2 regions of the Streptomyces sp. NPDC058052 genome follow, and region 1 is predicted to be linked to the other one. Evidence: predicted binding sites of a transcription regulator. Region 1 holds the regulator's gene; the other holds the start of a gene.
The links. The regulator HspR, encoded in region 1, represses chaperone genes until heat shock. The targets are predictions, from matches to a motif close to TTGAGNNNNNNNNNCTCAA.
Positions count from the first base shown of each region.

Region 2: the regulator HspR is predicted to act here: its motif matches at 9,229-9,247, upstream of lon (endopeptidase La).

Region 1 is NZ_JBHVRX010000005.1:145,836-160,027, reverse strand. It holds gene ACFVU3_RS09585 (YbjN domain-containing protein) at 1-61, opposite strand, end outside; gene ACFVU3_RS09580 (hypothetical protein) at 133-288, opposite strand; gene clpB (ATP-dependent chaperone ClpB) at 392-2,980, opposite strand; gene ACFVU3_RS09570 (pyridoxamine 5'-phosphate oxidase family protein) at 3,109-3,513, shown strand; gene ACFVU3_RS09565 (hypothetical protein) at 3,675-3,995, opposite strand; gene ACFVU3_RS09560 (helix-turn-helix transcriptional regulator) at 4,316-5,320, shown strand; gene ACFVU3_RS09555 (hypothetical protein) at 5,326-5,796, shown strand; gene ACFVU3_RS09550 (heat shock protein transcriptional repressor HspR) at 5,847-6,314, opposite strand; gene dnaJ (molecular chaperone DnaJ) at 6,319-7,500, opposite strand; gene grpE (nucleotide exchange factor GrpE) at 7,534-8,169, opposite strand; gene dnaK (molecular chaperone DnaK) at 8,166-10,001, opposite strand; gene ACFVU3_RS09530 (sugar transferase) at 10,248-10,796, shown strand; gene ACFVU3_RS09525 ((Fe-S)-binding protein) at 10,959-13,217, shown strand; gene ACFVU3_RS09520 (Yip1 family protein) at 13,515-14,192, shown strand, end outside.
Region 2 is NZ_JBHVRX010000001.1:124,610-138,801, forward strand. It holds gene ACFVU3_RS00745 (multifunctional oxoglutarate decarboxylase/oxoglutarate dehydrogenase thiamine pyrophosphate-binding subunit/dihydrolipoyllysine-residue succinyltransferase subunit) at 1-995, opposite strand, end outside; gene ACFVU3_RS00750 (ATP-binding protein) at 1,265-2,359, opposite strand; gene ACFVU3_RS00755 (response regulator transcription factor) at 2,356-3,090, opposite strand; gene ACFVU3_RS00760 (spermidine synthase) at 3,151-3,834, opposite strand; gene ACFVU3_RS00765 (hypothetical protein) at 4,068-4,637, opposite strand; gene ACFVU3_RS00770 (hypothetical protein) at 4,634-5,962, opposite strand; gene ACFVU3_RS00775 (ABC transporter ATP-binding protein) at 5,959-6,753, opposite strand; gene ACFVU3_RS00780 (zf-HC2 domain-containing protein) at 6,750-7,637, opposite strand; gene ACFVU3_RS00785 (RNA polymerase sigma factor) at 7,634-8,263, opposite strand; gene ACFVU3_RS00790 (hypothetical protein) at 8,318-8,932, opposite strand; gene lon (endopeptidase La) at 9,270-11,681, shown strand; gene ACFVU3_RS00800 (glutamate--cysteine ligase) at 11,745-12,896, opposite strand; gene ACFVU3_RS00805 (lytic polysaccharide monooxygenase) at 13,139-14,020, opposite strand.

The sequences.
Region 1 (14,192 bases):
GTCCTGCCTGGGGCTGGGGCTGTCCCCCGAAATTCGGAATCGAGGACGGGTCGATGCTCACCGTGAATTTCCCTTCGTACGGATGTTGCCATCCTCCCCCATCCCGGCCGGTCCGTGGCAACCCCGTGCCGCTCAGAACAGGCCGAGCTTGCGGATGAGGGCCCGATCCAGGTCCCTCGGCCCGTCGGCGTCGAGCGCGCCCCGGAACGCGCCGAAGCGCGCGGCCGGGCCGACGGAGTGGATCCGGCCGGTCAGGACGCGCGTCGGTCCGCCGCCGGACTCGATCACCGGACGGCAGATCGTCGGGGCGGCGCTCGTCGACGTCGTCGCGACCGTGACCCATCGAGGTCGCGATGACGTCGACGAGCGGATCACCCTCTCGCACCACGCATTACAGGGCGGCGGGCCCGACGATCAGGCCGTCCTCGAAGCGGTCCACGCGGACGGTGTCGCCGTCGCGGACCTCGCCGGCCAGGATCTCCTTGGCGAGCCGGTCCCCGATGGCCGTCTGGATGAGGCGGCGCAGCGGCCGGGCGCCGTACGCCGGGTCGTTGCCCTCCTCGGCCAGCCACTCCAGGGCCTCCGGGGTGACGTCCAGGGTGAGCCGGCGGTCGGCGAGCCGCTTGGCGAGCCGGTCGATCTGGAGGCGCGCGATGCGGCCCAGCTCGGCCCGGTCGAGCGCCGAGAAGACCACCAGGTCGTCGAGGCGGTTCAGGAACTCGGGCTTGAAGCTGGCCCGGACGACCTCCAGGACCTGCTGCTTCTTCTCCTCGTCGCTGGTCAGCGGCTCCACCAGGTACTGGCTGCCCAGGTTCGAGGTGAGGATCAGGATGGTGTTGCGGAAGTCCACGGTCCGGCCCTGGCCGTCGGTGAGCCGGCCGTCGTCGAGGACCTGGAGCAGGATGTCGAAGACCTCCGGGTGCGCCTTCTCCACCTCGTCGAGGAGCACGACGCTGTACGGGCGGCGGCGGACGGCCTCGGTGAGCTGGCCGCCCTCCTCGTAGCCGACGTAGCCGGGGGGCGCGCCGACCAGACGGGCCACCGAGTGCTTCTCGGAGTACTCCGACATGTCGATGCGGACCATGGCCCGCTCGTCGTCGAAGAGGAAGTCGGCGAGCGCCTTCGCCAGCTCGGTCTTGCCGACGCCGGTGGGACCGAGGAAGAGGAAGGAGCCGGTGGGCCGGTCGGGGTCGGCGATCCCGGCGCGGGTGCGGCGCACCGCGTCGGAGACGGCCCGGACGGCCTCGGACTGGCCGATGAGCCGGCGGCCCAGCTCGTCCTCCATACGGAGCAGCTTCTGCGTCTCGCCCTCCAGGAGGCGCCCGGCGGGGATGCCGGTCCAGGCGCCGACGACGTCGGCGATGTCGTCGGGGCCGACCTCCTCCTTGACCATGGTGTCCTTCTGGACCTCGCGCTCGGCCTCGGTGGCCTCCGCCAGCTCGCGCTCCAGGGTCGGGATCTCGCCGTAGAGCAGCTTGGAGGCGGTGTCGAAGTCGCCGTCGCGCTGGGCGCGCTCCGCCCGGCCGCGGGTCTCGTCGAGCCGTTCCTTCAGCTCGCCGACCCGGTTGAGGGACTGCTTCTCCTTCTCCCAGCGGGCGGTGAGGCCGCGCAGCTCCTCCTCGCGGTCGGCGAGGTCGCGGCGGAGCTTCTCCAGGCGCTGGACGCTGGCCGGGTCGGTCTCCTTGGCGAGGGCCAGCTCCTCCATGCGGAGCCGGTCGACGGAGCGCTGGAGCTCGTCGATCTCGACCGGGGAGGAGTCGATCTCCATGCGGAGCCGGGAGGCGGCCTCGTCGACGAGGTCGATGGCCTTGTCGGGGAGGAAGCGGGAGGTGATGTACCGGTCGGAGAGGGTCGCGGCGGCCACCAGGGCGGAGTCGTTGATCTGCACCTTGTGGTGGGCCTCGTACCGGCCCTTGAGGCCGCGGAGGATGGCGACGGTGTCCTCGACGGACGGCTCGGCGACCAGGACCTGCTGGAAGCGGCGCTCCAGGGCGGGGTCCTTCTCGATCCGCTCGCGGTACTCGTCGAGGGTGGTCGCGCCGACCATGCGGAGCTCGCCGCGGGCCAGCATCGGCTTCAGCATGTTGCCGGCGTCCATCGCGGAGTCGCCGCCGGCGCCCGCGCCGACGACGGTGTGCAGCTCGTCGATGAAGGTGATGATCTGGCCGTCGCTCTCCTTGATCTCGGAGAGGACGGTCTTCAGCCGCTCCTCGAACTCGCCGCGGTACTTCGCGCCGGCGACCATCGCGCCGAGGTCCAGGGAGACCAGCCGCTTGTTCCGCAGCGACTCGGGGACGTCGCCCTTCACGATCCGCTGGGCGAGGCCCTCGACGACGGCGGTCTTGCCGACGCCGGGCTCGCCGATGAGGACCGGGTTGTTCTTGGTCCGGCGGGAGAGGACCTGGACGACGCGGCGGATCTCGTGGTCGCGTCCGATCACCGGGTCGAGCTTGCCCTCGCGGGCGGCGGCGGTGAAGTCGGTCCCGAACTTCTCCAGGGCCTTGTACGAGCCCTCCGGGTCGGCGGTGGTCACGCGGCGGCCTCCCCGGGCCTTCTCGAAGGCGTCCTGGAGCCGGCGGGCGGTCGCGCCCTGCTGGTCGAGGACCTGGCCGGCCTGTCCGCCCTTGGCGGCGAGGCCGATGAGCAGGTGCTCCGTGGACAGGAACTCGTCGCCGAGCTTCTTCGCGCGGTCGGCGGCGTCGGCGATGACGGCGAGCAGCTCGCGGTTGGGCTGCGGGGGCGCGACGGTCGCGCCGGTCACGCTGGGCAGGGCGGCGAGCAGCCGCTCCGCGCCGGCGCGGACGGCGGCCTGGTCGGCCTCGACGGCGGCGAGCAGGTCGGTGATGTTCTCGTTGTCCTGACCCGCCAGCAGCGCGAGAAGAAGATGGGCCGGGGTCAGGTCGGCGTGGCCCTGGGACACGGCGCGGCTGCTCGCCGCGTTCAGCGCGTCCCGGCTCCTGTTGGTCAGTTCGGCGTCCACGTGCGGGGTCTCCTCCTGGGTGTGGTCCTCTGGTGCCCTGATCTCTACTGACTCATACAGCGTACATAAAGTTGAGTCTATTCCGCTCAAGGTATCGGAGGCCGGCGGAACGGCGGTAGTTTCCGGGCATGGCGACTGACCCGAGGAACCCCACGGACTCGTATCTCAGCTTCTGGCGCGAGTACCACATGAGCACGCTGACCACCCCTCGCCCGGACGGCACCCCGCACGTGGTGGCCGTCGGCGTCACGTACGACCCCGAGAACGGACTGGCCCGGGTCATCACCAACAAGCACAGCCGGAAGGTCGCGAACGTGCTGGCGGCCGGCGCGGACGGGGCGCGGGTCGCGGTCTGCCAGGTCGACAAGGGGCGCTGGGCCACCCTGGAGGGCGTCGCCCGCGTCCGCACCGAGGCGGACACGGTCGCCGACGCGGTGGCCCGCTACGCGGACCGCTACGGGCGCACCCCGACCCCCAACCCGGACCGGGTCGTCATCGAGATCACCCTCACCCGGGCGATGGGCCGCGCCTGAACCCGGGAAACCGGAGAACGGGAGAATGGGAGAACCGGGGAACGGGAAACCCGGGAACCCGGGAACCCGGGAAGCACAACGGCGCCATCGCGTTTCAGGTCCGCGATGGCGCCGTTGTGTGGGGGAAGCACCTGAGCGATCTACAACGACGGGGGCATCGCTCAGGCACTGCGGGGGGTGGCGGTGATGGTCTCGGGCTCGATCAGCTGATGGTCCCGCTGATCGAGATTGACGAAGATCATGCCGTACCGGACGGCACAGCGAATGGGCTGCGGCGCGCCGCGAGGCCGCCTCAGACACCGGTACGCCCGGACGTCCTCGTCCTGTTCCCGTGCGACGACCACAGGTTCTCCGAACAGGGTGACCTTCAGCGAGTCGCCACGGTGGGGGATGGCCGTGACGAGATCGACGAAGTGCCAGCCGGACCGGTAGGCCGAAGCCATCTCCCTGCGGAAGACCCGGTCGTCCGGAGGTACGGTCATGCGCCCGCGCCCTTGGGGGCGATCTCCCAGGAAGGCTCGGAGGGAGACGCGGGCAGGGCGTCGGCGGGCGTACTCTCCCATGAGGGCTCACCCGGCTTCGCCAGCACGGAGTGCGCCGGGGTGCTCTCCCACGAGGGCTCACCGACCCCGGCGAGGGCGCCGAGAGCAGCCGCCGCAACGGCTATGGCGCTAAGTGCACGAACCATCCTGGTCATGGCCGATCTCCACCTCTTTTGATCACTACCTCCCCCGCGCCTAGAACGATGGCTCACGCGCATCCCTTTCCACCACCCAAGCCGGGCATCATGTTCCTGTAATTCATGACCCTGAGGGGGGTGCACATGGGGCGAGAATGCGACATATCCGCTCATAACCACAGTCACGGTGAGCTATGCGACGTGGGGAGGGAGCTGTACGCGGACGCTCTCCGCAAAGGTCGCATCACCCGTTCCGAGGCCGAGGCCGCCCCGTGTCTGACGGACATGGCCCTCCTCCACCCCGACCCGGACGACAGCCAGTGGCTGCACCCGGTGCCCCCCTCGCTCGCGCTCAACCAGCTCATCCGCCCCATCGAGCAGGAGATCCAGGCGCGCCGGCAGCACGCCGTCGCCCTGGCCGACGCCTTCGAGCCGTTCATGGCCATCCACACGCAGGACCCCTCCGCCACCCAGGCGATCACCGTCCTCGAAGGACTCAGCGTCATCAACGCCGCGCTCGACCGGGCCACCGGCGAGTGCGCCGTCGAGCTGCTCACCATCCAGCCGGGCAGCGGACGCCGTCCGGAGACCCTGGAGAAGGCCCTGCGCCGCATGGAGCCCCTGCTCGACCGCGGCATCACCATGCGCACCCTCTACCAGCACACCGCCCGGCACCACCCGGCCACGCTCGCGTACGTGGAACGGGCCGCCCCCTACGGGCTCGCGCTGCGCACCCTGGAGGAGATCGTCGACCGGCTGATCATCGTCGATCGCAAGGTCGCCTTCGTGCCCGCCCGCAGCGACCGCCAGGTCGCCCTCGAACTGCGCCACGAGGGCCTCGTCCAGTACCTCGTCGGCGTCTTCGAGCAGTTCTGGCTGCACGCGGTCCCCTGGGACGAGGAAGTCCCCTACAGCCCCGCCGTCGACGGCATCGGCGGGGTCCAGCGCTCCATCGCCCGCCTCCTCGTCGAAGGCCACGTCGACGAGGCCATCGCCCGCCGGCTCGGCATGAACGTACGGACCTGCCGGGCCCACATCGCCAAGCTCGCCGCCACGCTGGGGAGCGGGAGCCGGGCACAGCTCGGGTACCTGATCGCCCGGTCCGGCATTCTCGAACGGGACAACTGACCACCGTGCACGCACGCATCGCGCTCGACGGCCGCGCCGGCACCCTCCGGGTCTCCGGGGCGGGGCTGCCCGTCGTGGAGCTCGTCCGGACGGCGGGGACGCCGGCCGACGAGCACACCCCCATCGGCACCCGGAAGGCCGCCCGCCTGACGCTCACCGTCGACGGCGCACCCGCCGTGATCCGCCCGTCCCGCGGACGGCTGCTGCGGCGCTCGTACCGGGTCGACGTCCGGGCCGGCGGCTTCCGGTACCGGCTCGTGCCCTGCTCGTACGCCGAGAGCCGGCTGACCCGGGACGGGCGGCGGATCGGCACCCTGGACTCCAGCGGCGACGGACGGGTGACCGACGAGTGGGACGCAGGACCCACTCCGCTGGACCTCGCCGTCGGCACCGCGCTGGCCGCCGCGTTCGGCACCGGCGCCGCGCCCTGGTGGGAGACGCTCGGCGACATCGTCAGCGAACTCGTCGCCCCCTGAACGCGCGCGAGGGCCCCTTCCCGCCCGGGAAGGGGCCCTCGCGCGCTCGCTCAGTCGCCGCGCTTCGGCGCCGGACGCCAGACCACCAGCGCGCTGGTCTGCTGGACGTCCTGGTACGGGACCAGGTCCCGCCGGTAGGAGGCGTGCACCTGGGCCTCGCGCTGCCGCATCGCGGCCGCCGCGCCCTCGACGGCGGTCGAGAGTTCGGCGACGCGGGCCTGGAGCGCCGCGACCTGGTTCTCCAGCTCGATGATCCGCTTGATGCCGGCCAGGTTGATGCCCTCGTCCTGCGACAGCTGCTGCACCTGACGGAGCAGTTCGATGTCGCGGGCCGAGTAGCGGCGGCCCCGGCCGGCCGTGCGGTCCGGGGAGACCAGACCCAGGCGGTCGTACTGGCGCAGCGTCTGCGGGTGCAGACCCGACAGCTGGGCCGCCACCGAGATCACGTACACCGGAGTCTCGTCGGTCAGTTCGTACGCCCTGCCGCCGAATCCGGACTGTCGCCTTCGTCCTTCCACCGCGTCACGCTCCCTTCGCCGCCTGGAACAGCTCCGCCCTGGGGTCCGCGTCGGCGGTCGCCGTCCGGTACTGCTCCAGGGCCTCGCGGGCCTTGTCGTCCAGCTCGCTGGGCACCGCGACCTCCACCGTCACCAGCAGATCGCCGCGGGTGCCGTCCTTGCGGACCGCTCCCTTCCCGCGGGCGCGCATGGTCCGGCCGTTCGGCGTGCCCGCGGGCAGCTTGAGCGTGACCGCGGGGCCGCCGAGGGTCGGCACCTTGATGTCGCCGCCGAGCGCCGCCTCCGTGTAGGAGACCGGCACGGTGAGGGTGAGGTTGTCGTCCTTGCGGCCGAAGACCGGGTGGGCGTCGACGTGCACCACGACGAACAGGTCGCCGTTGGGCCCGCCGCGCTCGCCCGGGGCGCCCTTGCCGCGCAGCCGGATCTTCTGGCCGTCGGAGACGCCCGCCGGGATCCTGACCTGCATGGTCCGCGAGGACTTGGCCCGGCCGGAGCCCTTGCAGACCTCGCAGGGGTCCTCGGCGATCAGGCCGCGGCCCTTGCAGTCCACGCACGGGTCGGTGAGCGAGAAGCCGCCGCCGCTGCCGCGCGAGACCTGGCCGGTGCCGACGCAGGTCGGGCACACCCGGGGGGTGCCGTTCTTGTCGCCGGTGCCGGAGCAGGCCGTGCACGGCTGCTGGCTGGACATCCGCAGCGGCACCGTGGCGCCCTCGATGGCCTCGGTGAAGCTGAGCGTCACCTCGGACTCGATGTCCTGGCCGCGGCGGGGCTGGGTGCGGGCACCCGTACCGCCGCCGCGGTTGAACAGTCCGCCGAAGACGTCCCCGAGTCCGCCCCCGCCGCCGCCGAAGCCACCGGCTCCGCCTTGGGCACCGCCGCCGAAGAGATCCCCCAGGTCGAAGTTGAACGAGCCGCCGCCCCCGGGAGCGCCGGCCCGGAAGCCGCCGTTCCCGAAGAGGGCGCGCGCCTCGTCGTACTCCTTGCGCTTCTTGGGGTCGCCGAGGACGTCGTTCGCCTCGGAGATCTCCTTGAAACGCTCCTCCGCCTTGGTGTCACCCTTGTTGGCGTCCGGATGGTTCTCGCGGGCGAGCTTCCGGTACGCCTTCTTGATCTCGGCCTCGGTGGCGTCCTTGGGGACGCCGAGGACCTTGTAGTAGTCCTTCTCGACGAAGTCCTTCGTGCTCATCGACGTCCCTCCTCCCGCACGCGGGTACGGCTGTTACTCGCTGTCCTTCTCGGACGTGTCGGCGTCTTCCGACTCCTCGGCCTTGCCCTGCGCCCCGGGCTGGGGCTCGGCGACGGCCACGCGGGCGGGCCGGATGGTCCGCTCGCCGATCCGGTACCCCGGCTGCAGGATCGCGACGCAGGTCGTCTCGGTGACGTCCGGCGCGTACGAGTGCATCAGGGCCTCGTGGATCGTCGGGTCGAAGGGCTCGCCCTCCTTGCCGAACTGCTGGAGCCCCATCTTGGCGACGACGGTCTCCAGCGACTCGGCGACCGACTTGAAGCCGCCCACGAGCTCGCCGTGGTCCCGGGCCCGGCCGACGTCGTCGAGGACCGGGAGCAGGTCGGACAGGAGGCTCGCCACGGCGATCTCCTTGACCGTGACCCGGTCCCGCTCGACCCGGCGCCGGTAGTTCTGGTACTCGGCCTGGAGCCGCTGGAGGTCCGCGGTGCGCTCGGAGAGCGCGGCACGGGCCTGGTCCAGGGCGGCGGTGAGGCCGGCGTCGGCCGCCGGCGTGCTGTTCGCGTCCCCGGCCGGGGCCGCCGTGTCCTCGGTGGACTCGGCGGCCTCGGCGGCGTCGCCGGAGGGGACGTCGGGCTTCTCCTCGAAGCCCGGGGTCTCCTCGCTCACGCCTGACCGTCCTTCTTGGGCTCGTCGTCGACGATCTCGGCGTCGACCACGTCGTCGTCGGCCTTGGCCTCACCGGCGGGGGCGCCGGCCTGCGCGGCCTGGGCGTCCGCGTACATCGCCTGGCCGAGCTTCTGCGAGACGGCGGCCAGCTTCTCGGTGGCGGTGCGGATCTCGGCGGAGTCCTCGCCCTTCAGCTTCTCCCGCAGGTCGGCGAGAGATGCCTCGACCTCGGTCTTCACGTCGCCCGGGACCTTGTCCTCGTTGTCCTTGAGGAACTTCTCGGTCTGGTAGGCGAGCTGCTCGCCCTGGTTGCGGGACTCGGCGGCCTCGCGGCGGCGGTGGTCCTCCTCCGCGTACTGCTCGGCCTCCTGGCGCATCCGGTCGACCTCGTCCTTCGGCAGCGAGGAGCCGCCGGTGACGGTCATCTTCTGCTCCTTGCCCGTGCCCAGGTCCTTCGCGGTCACGTGCATGATGCCGTTGGCGTCGATGTCGAAGGCGACCTCGATCTGCGGGACGCCGCGCGGGGCCGGCGGGAGGCCGGTCAGCTCGAACATGCCGAGCTTCTTGTTGTACGCCGCGATCTCGCGCTCGCCCTGGTAGACCTGGATCTGCACGGACGGCTGGTTGTCCTCGGCCGTCGTGAAGATCTCGGACCGCTTGGTCGGGATCGTGGTGTTGCGCTCGATGAGCTTGGTCATGATGCCGCCCTTGGTCTCGATGCCGAGGGACAGCGGGGTGACGTCGAGGAGCAGGACGTCCTTGACCTCGCCCTTGAGGACACCGGCCTGGAGGGCGGCGCCGATGGCGACGACCTCGTCCGGGTTCACGCCCTTGTTGGCCTCGTTGCCACCGGTCAGCTCCTTGACGAGCTCGGCGACGGCCGGCATGCGGGTCGAGCCGCCGACCAGGACCACGTGGTCGATCTCGGAGAGGGCGATGCCCGCGTCCTTGATGACGTTGTGGAACGGGACCTTGCAGCGCTCCAGCAGGTCCGAGGTGAGCTGCTGGAACTGGGCGCGCGTGAGCTTCTCGTCCAGGTGCAGCGGGCCCTCGGCGGAGGCCGTGATGTAGGGCAGGTTGATGGAGGTCTCGGTCGAGGACGAGAGCTCGATCTTCGCCTTCTCGGCGGCCTCGCGCAGACGCTGGAGGGCCATCTTGTCGAGCGCCAGGTCGACGCCGTGACCGTTCTTGAACTGGGTCACCAGGTAGTCGACGACGCGCTGGTCCCAGTCGTCGCCACCGAGGTGGTTGTCACCGTTGGTGGCCTTCACCTCGACGACGCCGTCGCCGATCTCCAGGAGGGACACGTCGAAGGTGCCGCCACCGAGGTCGAAGACGAGGATCGTCTGGTCGTCCTTGTCGAGGCCGTAGGCCAGGGCGGCCGCGGTCGGCTCGTTGACGATGCGCAGGACGTTGAGGCCCGCGATCTCACCGGCCTCCTTGGTGGCCTGGCGCTCGGAGTCGTTGAAGTACGCCGGGACGGTGATGACCGCGTCGACGACCTTCTCGCCCAGGTACGCCTCGGCGTCGCGCTTCAGCTTCTGCAGGATGAAGGCGCTCATCTGCTGCGGGTTGAAGCTCTTGCCGTCGATCTCGATCTTCCAGTCGGTGCCCATGTGGCGCTTGACCGACCGGATGGTCCTGTCGACGTTGGTGACGGCCTGGCGCTTGGCCACCTCGCCGACGAGCACCTCGCCGTTCTTGGCGAAGGCGACGACGGACGGCGTGGTCCTGGCGCCCTCCGCGTTCGTGATGACGGTGGGCTCGCCGCCTTCCAGAACGCTGACGACGGAGTTAGTCGTGCCCAGGTCGATGCCGACCGCACGTGCCATTTCGATTCCTCCAGCTGACTGACTTGAGTGGAACTGACTCAAGGATGCATGACGGGACGCACGACGTCAACAGAGCTGAGTCGAGGCGACTCAACTCTCCGTCGGCCCCTTCACTCAAAGAGACGCGGGAAGCGCGTCGCTCCCTGACGCGCGACGCGAGAAATGGCAGAGTCCTGGTGCCCCGTGTCGGGCAAAGCGGGCATATTCCACGAACATCCCATGATCTCAGTCGGAGGGGTCCGGGGCATGACGGCGAACCGTACGCACCACACGCACCGCGGGCTGGACCTCAAGCGCGCCTTCGACCTGCTGGGGGGCGCGGCGCTGCTGCTGGTGCTCTCCCCCCTCCTCGCCGCCGTCGCCCTCTCGCTCGCCCTGGGCGGCCAGGCCCCCGGCGGCACCCCGCTGCTGCGCCGCCGCACGGTGGCGGGCCGGGACGGCCGCCCCTTCACCATGCTGACCTTCCGCACCAGGAGCCCGCTGGCCGCGCTGCCGCTGCTGCTGCACGTCGTCCGGGGCGAGATGTCGCTCGTCGGCCCCTGCCCGCTCTCGCCCACCCACCGGGAGTGCACCGGCGAGGCCCGGCGCCGGCTCTCCGTGCGCCCGGGGCTGACCGGACCCTGGCAGATCAGCGACCGCTCCGACCTGCCCTGGGAGGAGCGGGAGCTCCTCGACCTCCACTATGTGGACCACCACTGGCTCGGCATGGACCTGGCCGTCCTGGCGCGTACGCTTCCAGCAGTCCGCCGTCGTCGCCTCCGGCGCGCCTCCGCCCGTCCGGCAAGGCTTGCCTGAGCGACACAGATCACCGCGAGGGCCGCTACAAGAGGGGCGCCCGTACCGGTAATCTCAGCACGGACTAATTAAGTTACCGCTTAGTAGGCTCTGGGCGATGGTGAGGGTGAGGCGAGCACAGGCCGCCCCCGCCGCTCCCCGGGCCCGCCCGAGGAGCCCGTCATGCAACTCGCCGCGATCATCGTGTCGCTGACGCTGACCGTGGTCGGCGTTGCCCTGCTCGCTCGCGCCATCGGCCAGTTCGTCTCGTACTTCAAGCTCGGCCAGCCGGTCCCGGCCGGGACCCGTACGGACAACCCCTACCAGCGCAGCGTCACGCTGGTCCGGGAGTTCCTGGGCCACACCCGGATGAACCGCTGGGGCATCGTCGGCTTCGCGCACTGGTTCGTCGCCGTCGGCTTCCTGACCCTGCCGCCGACCCTCGCGCAGGCGTTCGGCCAGCTCTTCCAGGCCGACTGGACGCTGCCGATCATCGGCGGCTTCCTGCCGTTCGAGCTCTACATCGAGTTCATCGGCGTCATGACGATCCTCGGCATCGCCGTCCTGATCGTGATCCGCCTGCTCAGCCTGCCCGGCCGCGCCGGCCGCAAGTCCCGCTTCGCCGGCTCCAAGGCCGGCCAGGCGTACTTCGTCGAGTACGTGATCCTCACCATCGGCCTCGCGATCTACGTGCTCCGCGGCCTGGAGGGCGCGATCCACCACGTCGAGCACTACGAGGCCGCGTACTTCGCCTCGTACCCGCTCGTCCTGCTCTTCAAGGGCCTCTCCCTCTCCACCCTCCAGACGCTCATCTACTTCACCGCCATGGTGAAGATCAGCACCTCGTTCATCTGGATGATCGTGGTCTCGCTGAACACCAACATGGGCGTCGCCTGGCACCGCTTCCTCGGCTTCCCGAACATCTGGTTCAAGCGCAACGCCACCGGCGAGACCGCCCTCGGCGCGCTCCAGCCGATGACGACCGGCGGCAAGCCGATCGACTTCGAGGACCCGGGCGAGGACGACGTCTACGGCGTCTCCCAGGTCGAGCAGTTCTCCTGGAAGGGCCTCCTCGACTTCTCCACCTGCACCGAGTGCGGCCGCTGCCAGTCGCAGTGCCCCGCCTGGAACACCGGCAAGCCCCTCTCCCCCAAGCTCCTCATCATGTCGCTGCGCGACCACGCGCACGCCAAGGCGCCGTACCTGCTCGCGGGCGGCGGCAAGGACATGGAGGGCAACGAGAAGGCGACCGAGGAGCAGCTCAAGGACGTCCCCGCGGCCGCCCTCGCCGAGGCCGAGCGCCCGCTGATCGGCACCGCCGAGGAGAACGGCGTCATCGACCCGGACGTCCTGTGGTCCTGCACCACCTGCGGCGCCTGCGTCGAGCAGTGCCCGGTCGACATCGAGCACATCGACCACATCGTCGACATGCGCCGCTACCAGGTGATGATCGAGTCCGCGTTCCCGTCCGAGGCGGGCACGATGCTCAAGAACCTGGAGAAGAAGGGCAACCCCTGGGGTCTCGCCAAGAAGCAGCGCGTCGAGTGGACCAAGGAGGTCGACTTCGAGGTCCCGATCGTCGGCAAGGACATCGAGGACCTCTCCGAGGTCGACTACCTCTACTGGGTCGGCTGCGCCGGCGCCCTGGAGGACCGCGCCAAGAAGACCACCAAGGCGTTCGCGGAGCTGCTGCACATCGCGGGCGTCAAGTTCGCGATCATGGGCGGCGACGAGAAGTGCACCGGTGACTCCCCCCGCCGCCTGGGCAACGAGCCGCTGTTCCAGCAGCTCGGCCAGGAGAACGTCGCGATGCTGAACATGGCGTTCGGCGAGGACGACGAGGACGAGTCGACGAAGAAGCCGAAGTCGGCGAAGAAGATCGTCTCGACCTGCCCGCACTGCTTCAACACCATCGCCAACGAGTACCCGCAGCTCGGCGGCGAGTACGAGGTCATCCACCACACCCAGCTGCTCCAGCACCTCATCGACGAGGGCAAGCTGATCCCGGTGACCCCGGTGGACGGCCTCATCACCTACCACGACCCGTGCTACCTGGGCCGTCACAACAAGGTCTACACGCCGCCGCGCGAGATCATGTCGGCCGTCCCGGGCCTGCGCCAGCAGGAGATGCACCGCCACAAGGAGCGCGGCTTCTGCTGCGGCGCCGGCGGCGCGCGGATGTGGATGGAGGAGCGGATCGGCAAGCGCATCAACACCGAGCGCGTCGACGAGGCCCTCTCCCTCAACCCGGACATCGTCTCCACCGCCTGCCCGTTCTGCCTCGTCATGCTGACCGACTCGGTCAACGGCAAGAAGAACGACGGCAAGGCCAAGGAGAGCCTCCAGGTCGTCGACGTGGCCCAGCTGCTGCTCGACTCGGTGAAGACGCCGATCGACCCGGAGCCGGAGCCCTCGGCCGAGGAGCCGGAGCCGGTCGCGTAACGGCACCGCGCCGCGGAAGGGCCGTCCCACCTGGTGGGGCGGCCCTTCGCCATGTCCGGGAAGCGTGGAGGACTCCAGCGGGGTCTCGCTGCCGACCCCACGGACACCACGGAGGCCACGGAGGCCACGGACACCACGGCACCACGGACCACGCATCGAGCGAGACGATCCGTCCGTTTTGTCGCGGCGGCCGCGCGACCGTCCGGCGGCCCGGGACCCCCCGGAGGTCCCCTAGGGGATGTCACAGCTCAGCACCGAAGGAGCGGGGCCCCCGCGGAAACGGGTACGTTCATGGACGTGGCTGGATTCAGGAACGGACGCGGCCGGGACAACCGCCCCCCGCAACAGCATCGACCGCAGCAGGCGCCGTACGGGTACAACGCGACGCCTCCGCAGGCGTACCCGCAGCAGCAGTGGCAGCAACAGCCACAGCAGCAGCAGCCCTACGGGGAGCCCGAGTACTTCGGCGACCCGCACGCGCAGCACCACCACGCGGCGGCGGCGAACAACCCGGGCCACACCCAGATGTTCAGCGTCGACGACCCCTACGGCCAGCAGGGCGGCCACCAGGCTCCCCCGGCCCCGGTGGGCCCGCGCCTCGGCTGGAAGGCCCTGCTGAGCGGCATCGTGCTGCGCCCGGCGGACACCTTCCTCCGGATGCGCGACCACGCGGTCTGGGGCCCGGCGCTGATCGTCACCTTCCTCTACGGCCTGCTGGCGATCTTCGGCTTCGACCAGGCCCGCGAGGAGGTGCTGAACGCGACGCTCTCCAGCACCATCCCGTACGTCCTGATGACCGGCGTCGGCTTCGTCGTCGGCGGACTGATCCTCGGCGCGGTCACCCACACCCTCGCCCGCCAGCTCGGCGGCGACGGCGCCTGGCAGCCCACGGTCGGCCTCTCCATGCTGATCATGGCCCTCACGGACGCCCCCCGCCTCCTCTTCGCCCTCTTCCTGGGCGGCGAGAACGGCCTG
Region 2 (14,192 bases), on a different contig from region 1:
GCCGGGTAGTCCATCGAGCCGACGCCCATGATGACCGACTGCCCGGGCATCAGACGCGGCACGGAGTGGACCGTGCCGAGGCCGCCGGGGTTGGTCAGGGAGACGGTGACGCCGGAGAAGTCCTCCATCGTCAGCTTGCCCACGCGGGCGCGCTTGACGATGTCCTCGTACGCCTGCCAGAACTCGAAGAAGTTGAGCGTCTCGGCCTTCTTGATGCCCGCGACGACGAGCTGGCGGTCGCCGTTCGGCTTCACCAGGTCGATGGCGAGACCGAAGTTCACGTGCTCCGGCTTGACCAGGGTCGGCTTGCCGTCCTTCTCCGCGAAGGAGTAGTTCATGGACGGCATGGCCTTGATCGCCTGCACCATGGCGTAGCCGATGAGGTGGGTGAAGGAGATCTTCCCGCCCCGGGCGCGCTTCAGGTGGTTGTTGATGACGATCCGGTTGTCGAAGAGCAGCTTCACCGGGACGGCGCGGACGGACGTGGCCGTCGGCACCTCCAGCGAGGCGTTCATGTTCTTCGCGACCGCGGCGGCCGGGCCACGGAGCGTGATCAGCTCGGGGCCGGCGGGCGCCTCGGCGGCCGGCGCGGCCTTGACGGGCGCCGGAGCGGCGGCCGGGGCCGGCTTCACGGCGGCCGGAGCGGCCGCGGCGGGCTTCGCCGGTGCCGCGGCCGGAGTGGCGACGGGCGCCGGGGCCGGGGCGGGCACGGCGGCGGCCGGAGCGGCAGGTGCGGCCTGTGCGGGGCCCGCCTGCTGCGCCGAGGGCGCGGCCGTCGTGGTGGCGGCCGGGGCGGACGGGGTCTCCGCCGCACCCGGCTTGTAGTCGGCGAAGAAGTCCCACCAGGCACGATCGACCGAATTCGGGTCCTGGAGGTACTGCTGGTAGATCTCGTCGACGAGCCACTCGTTGGCACCGAAGGCGGCTGCGGGGCTCACGCCACGCCCGTCTTGGTCGGCCGGGGAGCTCGGGGTACTGGGGGACTGAGACGACACGGCGGCAACCGCCCTCTTCCGCTTCGCAAGGTGATGGACAGCGGAAATAAAGGCTACGCCTGTCCGGCCGGGACGTGCAGGCCGGGCACTCCAACGTCGCGCAAGTCACACTTGACGGGGTGTTTCGACGCCGTGAATGGCGGGAAACAAGCGGGGTTCCACAGGTGTGAGGGTACGGAAAAGCGCGGCTACGGCCGTCTTCGGCCGCATCCCTGACCACGTCCTGCCCTTGTTCACGCAGAACGTTCGCTTCCGGTTCGAACCCTACGTCAATCGCGCAGGGGAAGGCTGCCCGGAAGAGTGACGCGGATGCGGCACCCGCGTGAAGATTCGGCCACGCCGATTCCGCCACCGTGGAGATCCACCGCCCAGCGGGCGATCGCCAGCCCCAGACCGGTGCCCCCGTCGCTCCCCGGCCCCTGCCGGTCCGGGGCCGTGCCCCGGTTGAACCGCTCGAAGACCTTGTGCCGCTCCTGCTCGGGGATGCCCGGACCCTCGTCCTGGACCACCAGCTCCAGCGACTCCGGGTACGGACCGCGCCGGGCCCGCACCGTCACCCGCCCGTGCGGCGGGGAGTGCTTCACCGCGTTGTCGATCAGGTTCGCCATCACCTGGTGCAGCCGCTCCACGTCCGCGTACGCCGTCAGGTCGGACGGCGACACGTCCAGGTGCAGATGCACGTCCGTACGCCGGTGCAGACCCGACGTCGACGGGAGCCCGCGCTGCGCGGCGGCCAGATTCGCCTCCCGCAGCACCCCGGACAGATACGGCCACACCTCGAAACGGCGCGCCCGGAGCTGTACGACACCGTTGTCGAGCCGCGACAGGTCGAGCAGCGTCTCCACCAGCCGGCCCAGCCGCTCGGTCTGCTTCAGCGCCGACCGCATCGTCTCCGGATCCGCCTCCGAGACCCCGTCGACCACGTTCTCCAGCACCGCCCGCAGCGCCGCGATCGGCGTGCGCAGCTCGTGCGAGACATTGGCGACCAGCTCCTTGCGGTGCCGGTCCACCGCCTCCAGGTCGTCCGCCATCCGGTTGATCGTCGACGCCAGGTCGCCCAGTTCGTCGCGCCGGTCCGCGCCCCGCACCCGCCGCGAGAAGTCACCGCGCGAGATCGACCCCGCCACCGTGTTCATCTCGTCCAGCGGAGCCGTCAGCGACTGCGCCACGAACTGCGTGATCAGCAGCGTCGCGATCATCGCGAAGATCGTGATGTACCGGAACTCGGTGGACGTGCGGATCGCCACCAGCGCCAGGCCGGAGGTCAGCAGCACCGCGCCGACGACCAGCGCGCCCAGCTTCGTCTTGATCGAGATCACGATCCGGCGCCGGGACCGTCCGGTGCGCCGCCCCGGCAGGCTCACGACGCCGGGGTCTCCAGCGCGTACCCGACCCCGTGCACCGTGCGGATCCGCTCGGCGCCGATCTTCCGGCGCAGCGCCTTGATGTGGCTGTCCACGGTCCGGGTGCCGGAGGCGTCCGCCCAGTCCCACACCTCCGCCAGCAACTGCTCCCGGGAGAGCACCGCGCGCGGGGTGTTGGCCAGACAGACCAGCAGGTCGAACTCGGTCGGTGTCAGGTGCACGTCCTCCGCCCGCACCCGGACCCGGCGCTGCGCGTGGTCGATCTCCAGCTCGCCCAGGCGCAGGATCCCGCTGCGCGGGGTCACGGCGGCGAGCGCCGCACGCTCCACCCGGCGCAGCAGCACGTGCACCCGGGCGGCCAGCTCGCGCATGGAGAAAGGCTTCGTCATGTAGTCGTCGGCGCCCACGCCGAGCCCGACCAGCATGTCGGTCTCGTCGTCCCGCGCGGTGAGCATCAGCACCGGCACCGGGCGCTGCGCCTGCACCCGGCGGCAGACCTCCAGGCCGTCGAAGCCGGGCAGCATCACGTCGAGCACCATGAGGTCCGGCTGCCACGCCTCGGCCGCCTCCACGGCCGCCGGGCCGTCGGTGGCCGTCTGGACCAGGAAGCCCTCCGCGCGCAGCCGGGCGGAGATCGCCTCCACGATCGTCGGGTCGTCCTCGACGACCAGGACGCGCCGCTGGGCCCCCGGAGTCGCCGCACCCTGGTGAGTGGTGTGTGTCTGCTCCATTGCCCCGCCTCGCGTCGCCGATGTCGGTGCAGCAGCCTAGAGGTACCGGCGGCGTCCCGGCTACGCAGGCCGGACGCCGAGGTGGACCACGTCCGGGACGCCCCGGGCAACGGGGATCTCTTCCGTCCGTACCCCGTTGAATCCGGCATTCCGCAAGGACTCCTCGAAATCGCCGGACGGCCGCGCCGACCACACGGCGAGCACCCCGCCGGGGTTCAACCGTGCCGCGCAGGACGCCAACCCCCTTGCGCCGTAAAGGGATTCGTTGTCCTCGGTGACCGTCCAGTCGGGACCGTTGTCGATGTCCAGGCACAGCGCGTCATAGGTGTCCGGGGACGTCTCCAGGTACGCCACGAGGTCCGTGTGCAGGATCACGGTCCGTTCGTCGGCCAGGGCGCGCCCCGAGAGCGACGCGAGCGGGCCGCTCCGGTGCCAGTCGATGATGGCCTCCTCCCGCTCGACCACCGCGATCCGGCCCCAGCGGGGGTCGGCGGCGGCGTGGGCGAGGGAGAAACCGACGCCGAGGCCGCCGATCAGGACGGACGCGCCCGCGCGCGCGGGCTCGGGCAGCGCCTCCATCGCCGCGTCGACGAGCAGACGCTCGGAGCGTCCGTCGGAGGTGTCCATCAGGAAGGTGCCGTTGGCGATGATCTCGAAGTCGGTGCGGGCGCCGGCGTCCCGGCGCCGCAGGACGACCTCGCCGTAGGGGCCCTCGCGGCGGTCGAGGGTGACGGGGTTGTTCATGGGCGGTCACTCCATGTCTCGTCGTGCGCTACGCGTCGTCCCGGCCATCCTCGCCGAGCACGGGCGGCCGGGACAAACACGTTCTGGAGTCACGGGATGACGCTGGGGCGCCGCCAGACGCCAGGGGCGCGGCGCGTCGCGCTCCACGTACCGCTGGACCGCCTTCAGCCCGCGGCGGGCGTCGACCGGGGTCCCGTAGGCGCGGTCCCAGGTGATCGGCCCCCGGCCGAGCCCTAACCCCTCCCCGGCCAGGGGCCGCGCCAGGCGAACAGGACCGTTCCCGCGCACAGGAGCGCGCCGGCCACCGTCCAGGCCGCGCCCTCCGGGGCCGGCCGGAGCGCCCACCCCCACCAGGCCGCCGCGCCCGCGTCCGGCGGTGTCAGGTAGACCGCCGCCGTGTACGTCACCGGGGGAAGCCAGCTCGCCCGGGCTCCGGCCAGCGCCGCCGCTCCGGCCGTCAGGCCGGTGAGGCCGAGGGTGTTGCGTACGGCGGCGGGCGCGCCGAACTCCGCCGGATGCCCCGGCAGCACGAGGGCGAACAGGCCCGCGGCCAGCGCGACCGGCACCAGGACGTGCCCGAGGCGCAGCGGCCACCAGGGCCGTACCGCCGTCCGGTCCAGCTCGTCGCTCGGCGTGTGCAGCGAGGCCCCGATCGCCGCCGCCACCAGCAGCGGCGCCATCAGCACGGGCACGCGCGCGTGGGGGGACCCTTCCTCCGGCGCGAGCACCCACACCGCGGCGACCGCCGCCAGGAGCACGGCGAGCGTGCCCGGCACCGCGCGGGAGCGCAGGTAGAGCCTCACGGGACGGGCACCTCGCCGGGACGGCAGCCGTTCGCCGCGAGGTACCGGACGAGGTACGCGCGCTGCTCGGCCGGGGACTTCGCCCGCAGCCGGTCCAGGTGCGCCCGGGTGCCGGGGGCATGGGGGCCGTAACCGGGCGGGGAGGGGGCGAGCCATTGGGCGACCGCGAGGTGGATGTCCATCGCCCGCTCCGCGTGCGGCCCCGTCAGGTCGCCCTCCCGGCACTCCTTCGAGAACAGCTGCATCACCGCGTAGTGACGGTAGAGGGCCGGGTCCTCGATCCGGTTCCGGACGACGTCCTGGGCGATGTCCAGAAGGGTTACGTCCCCCGGCTCCTCCTCCATCCTTCCCACCGCCCAGCGGGCGGGGGCGCCCGGCAGCCCCCGGAGCCGTTCGTTCACCGGCTCCAGGGTCTCCGTCAGGGCCGGCAGCAGCCGGGCGTCCAGGGCGACCACGCACACCCGGGGCGTGCCGTCGTCGCAGACCGGGCGGACCGCCGCCGGATCGATCCGCCAGGGCCCGCCGTCCGCGGGGAGCCGCAGGATCGCCGCCGCCGCGCAGGCCGCCACCGTCAGCGGCACGAGCGCGAGGAGACGCGCCCGGGAGGAGCGGAGCCCGTACGCGAGGAGGAAGGCCAGCGCCAGGCCGGCCGTCCACGCGGCCGACGCGGGCGCGTACCACCACACCTGCCGGTACTCGGCCGCCGAGAACTGGGCGCTCGGGAGCAGCCAGCGCGCGGACGCGGAGGTGAAGTCCGCGTAGGCGAAGCCGGTGTAGCCGGCCACGGCCAGCAGCGGTGCCGTCAGCCGCCACCGCACCACCCGCCCCACCACGTGCCCGACGAGCCCCATCGCGCCCACCGCCACCGCGTCCGCCAGCAGCGGGGCGAGCGCGGGCCGGCCCCAGGAGGCGTACGGCCACACCGCCAGCAGCACCCCGGCGTCGCCGAGCAGCACCGCGGCGGCCGGCCACAGCGCCGACGGGGCCGCCGCCACCGTGAGCCGCGGCAGCGGGGACCGGGGTACCGACGCCCACAGGTCCTCGGTGCCCAGCCGCCGGTCCCGGCCGCCCTGGAGGCAGCCCGCCGCCATCGCGAGCGGCCCGCACAGCAGCCCCGCGAGCGGGTGGAGCAGGTTCTCCGCGTCCTGCCAGCGGATCTGCCACTCCGGGGCCTTGGCGTACATCGTGACCAGCATCGTGACCACGATCGCTGCGCCCGTCCACGGCCCGAGACCCCGGCGCAGCTCGGTGCGGAGCGGGCCGGGCGCGGACCGCGCGGTCCGGCCGGCGCCGTCGCGCGGCGGGGCGGGCGCCGGGGCCGTCATCGGGCCGCCCCCGCCCGCGCGCGGTGGGAGCGCAGCGCGGCCGTGTAGCCGCGCTCGATGGCGTTGGCCGTCGGGTCGTCGGCCGGTGCGTCCGCGCCCAGCGCCGTGAGGTCGTCCGTCGTGCCCCGGAAGGCGAGCCGGCCCGCCTCCAGGAGGGCGACCTCCGTGCAGGCGGCGGCCACGTCCTCGACCAGGTGGGTGGAGACCACCACCGTCGCGTCGGTGCCCAGGTCGCGCAGCAACGCCCGGAACTCCACGCGCTGTTCCGGGTCGAGGCCGGCCGTCGGCTCGTCGAGGAGCAGCAGCTCCGGCTCGTTCACGATCGCCTGGGCGATGCCCGCGCGGCGGACCATGCCGCCCGAGAGCGTCCGCAGCCGGGCGTCGATCCGGTCGGCGAGTCCGACGCGGGCCACCGCGCGTTCCACGGCCGCCGGGACCCGGTCGGCCGGCAGCTCCTTCAGCCAGGCCACGTACGCCACGAACTCCCGCACGGTGAACGCCGGATAGTGCCCGAACTCCTGCGGGAGGTAGCCGAGCCGGCGCCGTATCGCGGTCCGCCCGCGCGGGTCGCCGGCGTCCCGGTCGAGCAGCTCGACCCGGCCGGCCGACGGCGCGGCGACGGTCGCGAGGACCCGGACGAGGGACGTCTTCCCGGCGCCGTTGGGGCCGAGCAGGCCCAGGACGCCGGGGGAGAGCCGCAGGTCGAGGCCGTCGAGCGCGGGCGTGCGGGTACGGCGGTGCCGGACGGTCAGGCCGGTCACGGCCACGGTCGTCGGACGCGGTGGGGTCACCGGGGCTCCAGGAGGTCGAAGGAACGGCGCCGCAGCGCCAGCAGGGCCGTCCCGGCCAGCGCGGCGGCCGCCCAGCCGGCCTGCGCGGCCGGACCGGCGGCGTACGGAAGGGGTACGGAGGCGGGTCCGGCCGGCCCGAGCAGCGGCCCCGTGACGGCGAGCAGCCAGCCGCCGCCCAGGGTCGCCGCGGCCGCCCGGCACCCGACGAAGGAGCCGAGCGCGAGGGTGCCCACGGTGAGCGCCAGGCCCGGAGCCAGCCAGGCCGCCGCCCCCGGCAGCCCCGCGGCGGGCGGCAGCAGCGCCCCGGCGGCGGTGAGCGGCGGTACGCACACGGTGAGGACGGCGACCGTGCGGGTGAGCAGCAGGCGCAGGCCGCCGGCCGGGGTGGACGCGGCGATCTCGTGGAGCGGGTCCGTGCGCGGGCCGTACGAGACGGCGACCCCGGCGAGCGGCAGGACGGGCGCGGCGGCGAGCAGCCAGGTGCGGCCGGCCGGGAGCCCGGCGCCGTGCGACAGCGCGAACGCCGCCCCGAGCACCAGCGCCAGCGCCGCCAGCCACGAACCGCGCAGGGCGGGCCCGACGGCCCACCACAGCCGGACGAAGGGGACCCACGCGCGCGCGGGGCGGCGGTGCTCCGGAGCCGGGTGCGGGACGGCCGCCGGTTCCCGGTGGCCCACCGCGCGGAGGAGGTCGGCCCGGAGCGTCTCCAGGACGGGGCCGGCGGGGGACGTCGCGCGGACGGCGGCCGAGACGCGGGCCGCGCAGGGCCCGCAGGACTCGACGTGCTTCTCCAGCGACCAGGCGTCCGGCTCGGGCGCCGAGCCCTCGGCGTACCGGGCCGCCAGCGCGGCGGACACGTGCCACGGGGCGGGAGGGGTCGTCACGCGGTGCCTCCCAGGGGGTGCGGGCCCTGCGGAAGGTGCGCGAGGGCGGCGCGCAGTTCGCGCCGGGCGCGCTGGGCACGGGTCTTGACGGTGCCCTCGGGGATGCCGAGCAGCCGGGCGGCCTCGCGGGTGGTGAGCCCGTCCACGACGGTCGCCCGCAGCACCTCGGCCAGCTCGGGCGAGATCCGGTCCAGCGCGGCGCCCACGTCCCCGTACTCCAGCCCCGCGAGGACCCGTTCCTCGGCGGAGGGGACGGCGGGCAGCGGTCCGGGCGGTACGGCCCCGGCGGGTTCGGCGCGGCCGGCGCGGGCCCGGGCCCGCTGGGCGTCGACCAGCCGGCGGGCGGCGATCACCCACAGCCAGCCGCCGGCCTCGCCGCGGCCCCGGTGGCCGCCGGCGGAGCGCCAGACGGTGACGAAGGTGTCCTGGAGGACCTCCCGGACCGTCTCCTCGTCCGGGCAGCGGCGGGCGAGCCGGGCGTACAGCCAGCCGGCGTGCCGGTCGTGGAGCAGCGCCAGGGCCTCGGTGTCGCCACGTGCGACGGCGCGCAGCAGCGTGGCGTCGTCGGCCGGGTCCTCCCCCTCGCCCCCGGAGGGGCCTCCCCGTGCGGGGCGTGACAGTCTCACACCCTCTCTATCGCGCGGCGGGCCCCGCGCGGTTCGCGGGCGCGGGGACCGGCGTCACGGAGAGGTCGGGGGGCCGCCTTCGGGGAGGGCGTCGAAGACGCGCTGGAGGGCCGCGGGCCGGTCGCCGTCGCCCGCGACGACGAGCCGGTGGTCGTACGTCACGAAGTACTGGAACCCGTCGGCGACCGTCGGTCCGCTCGGGCGTCCGGGCACGCGCGCGTAGGCGGGGTCCTCCAGCGCGGCGCGCAGTCCGGCCAGTTCGGCGGCGGTCATCCGGCCGGTGCGCGACTCCTTGTCCCGGGAGCTGACGGTCCAGCTCCCGTCCTCGCGCACCACGAGCTGGTTGGTCACCCCGGCGATGCCGCCGTTCACCACGACCTCGACGAGCACGGCCGCGGACCGGGGGTCCGCCGTCGACGCCTCCCCAGGCGGGGCCGTGCGCGAAGCCGTGGGCGTACCCGCCGAGTTCGTGTGCGTCGGCGCCGGCGTGGTCGCGGAGGCGCCGGGGCCGGGTGTGGTCCCCGCGCTCGCCGTGCTCCCGCTCCGGGCCCCGTCCGACGGGACCGGGACGTCGGCGTCGGCGCATCCGCTCACTCCGACGACCAGGGCCGCCACCACCGCCGGCACCGCGCCCCACGCGCGCCCGCGCTTGCGCTCCGCACTCTCCATGCGCCCGAGCATGCCCGCCCGCACGCCCCCGCGCAGCCGGAACGCGGCAGGTGCCGTCACCAGAAGAAGTCCCGCGGCCGCGGCGGCCGGTCCGGGGTGAAGCGGATCGTTCCGGCGCGCCCTCCGGCCCGGTCGTCTCCACCCGTGCCACCAGGGGGGCGGGCCAGGAACGCGTCCACGTCCACGGGGCCACGCTCCCGCCTCCGCGGGGGCCACGCTCCCGCCTCCGCGGGGGCGGGGCCGGGTGATCGCTCAGAGCGAACAGGGGTGGGGGAACATTCCCGCGCTCACATGCATTGAGTCGGCATAGCTCAACTTGACTGCCGAAGGGGAGATCATGGCTTCTGAGTCCAAGCCGTCCGTGCCGCTCACTCTGCCCGTGCTGCCGCTCGACGACGAGGTCGTGCTGCCCGGGATGGTCGTGCCGCTCGATCTGTCGGACAACGACGTGCGGGCCGCCGTCGAGGCGGCCCAGGCCGCGGCCCGCGGCGGGACCGGGAAGCCGCGGGTGCTCCTGGTGCCGCGGGTGGACGGGACGTACGCCGGGACCGGTGTGCTCGGGATCGTCGAGCAGGTGGGACGCCTCGCCGACGGGGATCCGGGCGCCCTGATCCGCGGCATCGGACGCGTGCGGATCGGGGCCGGGACGACCGGACCCGGAGCGGCGCTGTGGGTCGAGGGGACCGTGGTCGAGGAGACCGTCCCCGAACCGCTGCCCGGCTCCGTGGCCGAACTGGTCAAGGAGTACAAGGCGCTCGCCACCAGCTGGCTGAAGAAGCGCGGCGCCTGGCAGGTCGTCGACCGCGTCCAGCAGATCGACGGCGTCGGCGCGCTCGCCGACAACTCCGGGTACTCGCCCTTCCTCACCGTCGAGCAGAAGGTCGCCCTCCTGGAGACCGCCGACCCGGTCGCCCGCCTCAAGCTCGCCACCGCCCAGCTCCGCGAGCACCTCGCCGAGCAGGACGTGGCCGAGACCATCGCCAAGGACGTCCAGGAGGGCGTCGACAAGCAGCAGCGCGAGTTCCTCCTCCGCCGCCAGCTCGAAGCCGTCCGCAAGGAGCTGCGCGAGCTGAACGGCGAGAAGGACGGCGAGGAGTCGGACGACTACCGCGCCCGCGTGGAGGCCGCCGAGCTGCCCGAGTCCGTCCGCGAGGCCGCGCTCAAGGAGGTCGACAAGCTGGAGCGGTCCAGCGACCAGTCGCCCGAGGGCTCCTGGATCCGGACCTGGCTCGACACCGTCCTCGAACTGCCGTGGAACGAGCGGACCGAGGACCGGTACGACATCCAGGGCGCCAAGGCCGTCCTGGACGCCGAGCACGCCGGCCTGGAGGACGTGAAGGAGCGCATCACCGAGTACCTGGCCGTGCGCAAGCGGCGCTCCGAGCGCGGACTCGGCGTCGTCGGCGGACGGCGCGGCGGCGCGGTGCTCGCGCTCGTCGGCCCGCCCGGCGTCGGCAAGACCTCCCTCGGCGAGTCCGTCGCCCACGCGATGGGCCGGAAGTTCGTGCGCGTCGCCCTCGGCGGCGTCCGGGACGAGGCCGAGATCCGTGGCCACCGGCGGACGTACGTGGGCGCCCTGCCCGGCCGGATCGTCCGCGCGATCAAGGAGGCCGGGTCCATGAACCCGGTGGTGCTCCTCGACGAGATCGACAAGGTCGGCTCCGACTTCCGCGGCGACCCCGCCGCGGCCCTGCTCGAAGTCCTCGACCCGGCGCAGAACCACACCTTCCGCGACCACTACCTGGAGGTCGAACTCGACCTGAGCGACGTGGTCTTCCTGGCCACGGCCAACGTCCTGGAGGCCATTCCCGAGGCCCTGCTCGACCGCATGGAGCTGGTCCGTCTCGACGGCTACACCGAGGACGAGAAGGTCGTCATCGCCCGCGACCACCTGCTGCCCCGGCAGCTGGAGCGGGCCGGCCTGGGCGCCGACGAGGTGACCCTGGACGAGGCCGCGCTGCGGAAGCTGGCCGGCGAGTACACCCGGGAGGCCGGCGTCCGCACCCTGGAGCGGGCCGTCGCCCGGCTGCTCCGCAAGGTCGCGGCCCAGCACGAACTCGGCGACCGCGAGCTGCCGTTCACCATCACCCCCGAGGACCTGCGGGGCCTCATCGGACGCCCGCACCACGTGCCCGAGTCCGCCCAGGACCCGGCCGAGCGGCGTACCGCCGTCCCCGGCGTGGCCACCGGCCTCGCGGTCACCGGCGCCGGCGGCGACGTCCTCTTCGTCGAGGCGTCCCTCGCCGACCCGGAGACCGGCGCCGCGGGGCTGACCCTCACCGGCCAGCTGGGCGACGTGATGAAGGAGTCCGCGCAGATCGCGCTCTCCTTCCTCCGCTCGCACGGCGCGGAGCTGGAGCTGCCCGTGACCGGTCTGAAGGACCGGGGCGTGCACATCCACTTCCCGGCGGGCGCGGTCCCGAAGGACGGCCCGAGCGCGGGCATCACCATGACGACCGCGCTGGCCTCGCTGCTCAGCGGCCGTACCGTCCGCACCGACGTGGCCATGACCGGCGAGGTCTCCCTCACCGGCCGGGTCCTGCCCATCGGCGGCCTGAAGCAGAAGCTGCTCGCCGCGCACCGGGCCGGGATCACCACGGTGGTCATCCCGAAGCGGAACGAGGCCGACCTGGACGATGTCCCGGCCGAGGTCCTGGAGAAGCTGGAGGTCCACCCGGTGACCGACGTCCGCCAGGTCCTGGAGATCGCCCTGGCCCCGGCGGAGATCCCGGTCGCGGCCGCGGCCTGACCCGGCGGGGACGAGGACCCCGGTACGCGCGCGTACCGGGGTCCTCGCGCGCGGGAGGGGCTCTCACGCCGGGGTCGTCCGCCGCACCGCCTCGACGATCACCGAGGCCAGCGACGGGTCGCCGGCGTGGGCGGCCCGCTGGAGGTCCGCGCCGGTGCCGCGGGCGAGCAGCCGCTCCACCCCCGCCTCGGCGCGCTCCCTGTCGCCCGCGTCCTCCAGGGCGGGGCGCACGTGGTCCAGCAGGGTGAACAGCACCTCGCCGGCCGGGGCGGGCCGCCAGCTGCGCGGGTCGAGCAGCTCGCCGCCGAGCCCGTACCGGCTGGCCCGCCAGGCGGCGAGCCGCAGCACCACCGTCGAGACCGGGTCGGGGAGCCGCCCCCGCCGCCACTCCCGGGCCGCGGTCTCCACCAGGGCGCGGCTCAGCACGGCCAGCACGACGGTGTCCTCCACGTCCAGGCAGACGTCACCGACCCGGATCTCCACCGTCGGGTAGCGGCGGGAGAGCCGGGCGTCGAAGTAGACCATGTGGTCGTCGACGAGGACGTCGCTGGCGAGCATCTCGCTCGTGGTCCGCTCGTACGCCGCCACGTCGCCGTAGAGCTCGCTCGGGCCGGACATCGGCCAGCGCTGCCAGAGCTGGTGGCGCCAGCTCGCGTACCCGGTGTCCACGCCCTGGAAATAGGGGGAGTTGGCGCTGAGCGCGAGGAGCGGGGCGAGCCACGGCCGGATCCGGTCGAGCACGCCCACCCCCTCCTCCGCCGAGGCGAGGTGGACGTGGACGTGGCAGGCGCAGGCGAACTCCTCGTCGACCAGGTGCGCGTACCGGTCGTGGATCCGCCGGTAGCGGTCGTCCGGGGTGAGCAGCGGACCGAAGTCCACGGGGGCGGTCGCGAGCGCCGCGACCGCCACGCCGGCCTCCTCGGCGGCCGCGGAGGCGGCGAGCCGGGCCCGTCGCAGCTGGTCGGCGAGCTGGGACGTGGTGACGCAGGGGGCGGTTCCGATCTCCAGCTGCTCGGAGTACAACTCGGGCTTCGCCGGCTCCGGGCCCTCGGTCCGCGGCCCGGCGTCGGCGTGCCAGGCGGCGATCTCGGTGACGGTGCCGGCGAGGGGCTGCGGGAGCCCGGTCTCGGGATCGACCAGGAGGAGCTCCTCCTCCACCCCGAACGTGCGCGGTCCTTCCCCGCGGTGGTAGACCCACCGCTGCTGGTTCCGCATGGAGCGCTCTCCTTCACGGTCGGACGGTGGTGCGCTGACGGCCGTTCGAACGAGCTTTCTCCAAGGCTGTCCACGAACGTCCCGGCTTCCACCCGTCCCCGCACAGATGGCGCGAAATCGCCCCCCGGACGAGGTCCGGGGGGCGAGGTGGGCGGGAGGGGAGGGGCGGGTTTCCCTGGGGGCCGCCGGAGGGGTGGGCGGGGCCCCGCCCCGCGCTCTCCCCTCCCGCCGGCCTCCGGCTCCTAGGAGGCGGAGGAGTCGCGGCGCCGGCCCAGGAGCAGGCTGCCCGCGCCGAAGACGGCGAGTGCGCCCGCGCCGGCCAGGGCGAGCGGCAGCGGGGAGCCGGGGGCGGCGGCGGCCTCGGCGGAGAGCGCGGGCGGCTGCTCGTCGCCGCCGTGACCCGCGTGGCTCACGGTGGACAGCTCGGCACCGGCGGCCAGTTCGGCCTCGGTCGGCGCCTCGGCCTTGGCGGCCGCGGCCGCGGCGGGGGCGCCGAAGGTGACGTCCGAGCAGCTGTAGAACGCCTCGGGGCTGTCGTTGCGCTGCCAGACCATGTAGACGATGTGGCGGCCGGTCCGGGCCGGCAGGGTGCCGGTGAAGGAGTAGTAGCCGTCGGTCGCGGTGCGGGTGGTGTTGTACACGGCGGCCGGGGTGGCGTCGAGGTCGGACCACTTGAGCGGCTGCGTCGGGTCGAAGCCCGCCTTGGTGACGTACATCGTCATGGTGCCGGAGTGGGCGGCGGTGGCGCGGATCCGGAAGTCGAAGGCGCCGGCGGAGACGGCGGTGGCGGGCCAGTCGGTCCGCGCCCAGTCCAGGGACCGGTACTTCTCGCGGTTGGCCGAGCAGAGCTTGCCGTCGGGGATGAGGGCCTTGTGGTTGCCGTCGGCGTTGGCGATGTTGACCTCGTTCCAGTCGTACAGCGGCTGGGTGCCGGAGTCGGCGACGAGGTCCTTGCACACCTGCGAGTCGGGGCTCTCCGGACCCTCGGCGTAACAGGCGGCGACCCTGCTCACGGGGTTGAAGACGGCTCCGTGGGCGGCGGCGGTGGTGGGGGTGAGGCCGACGAGGGCCGCGGCGGCGGACAGGGCGGCGACGCCGGCGGCGGTACGGCGGGAGGACGACATGCGGGGGCTCTCTCTCGTGCGTGGGGGAGTACGGAACGAGCAACGCGCGCGGGGCACGCGGAAGTTGAATTCCGTGCGACCGGGGTAGAGACTCGCATTGGTCCATACCAATGAGCAAGGGGGTGGGCGGAAAAAGCCCCCGAGCACGCGGAACGGCGGTCCCGGGGAAGCC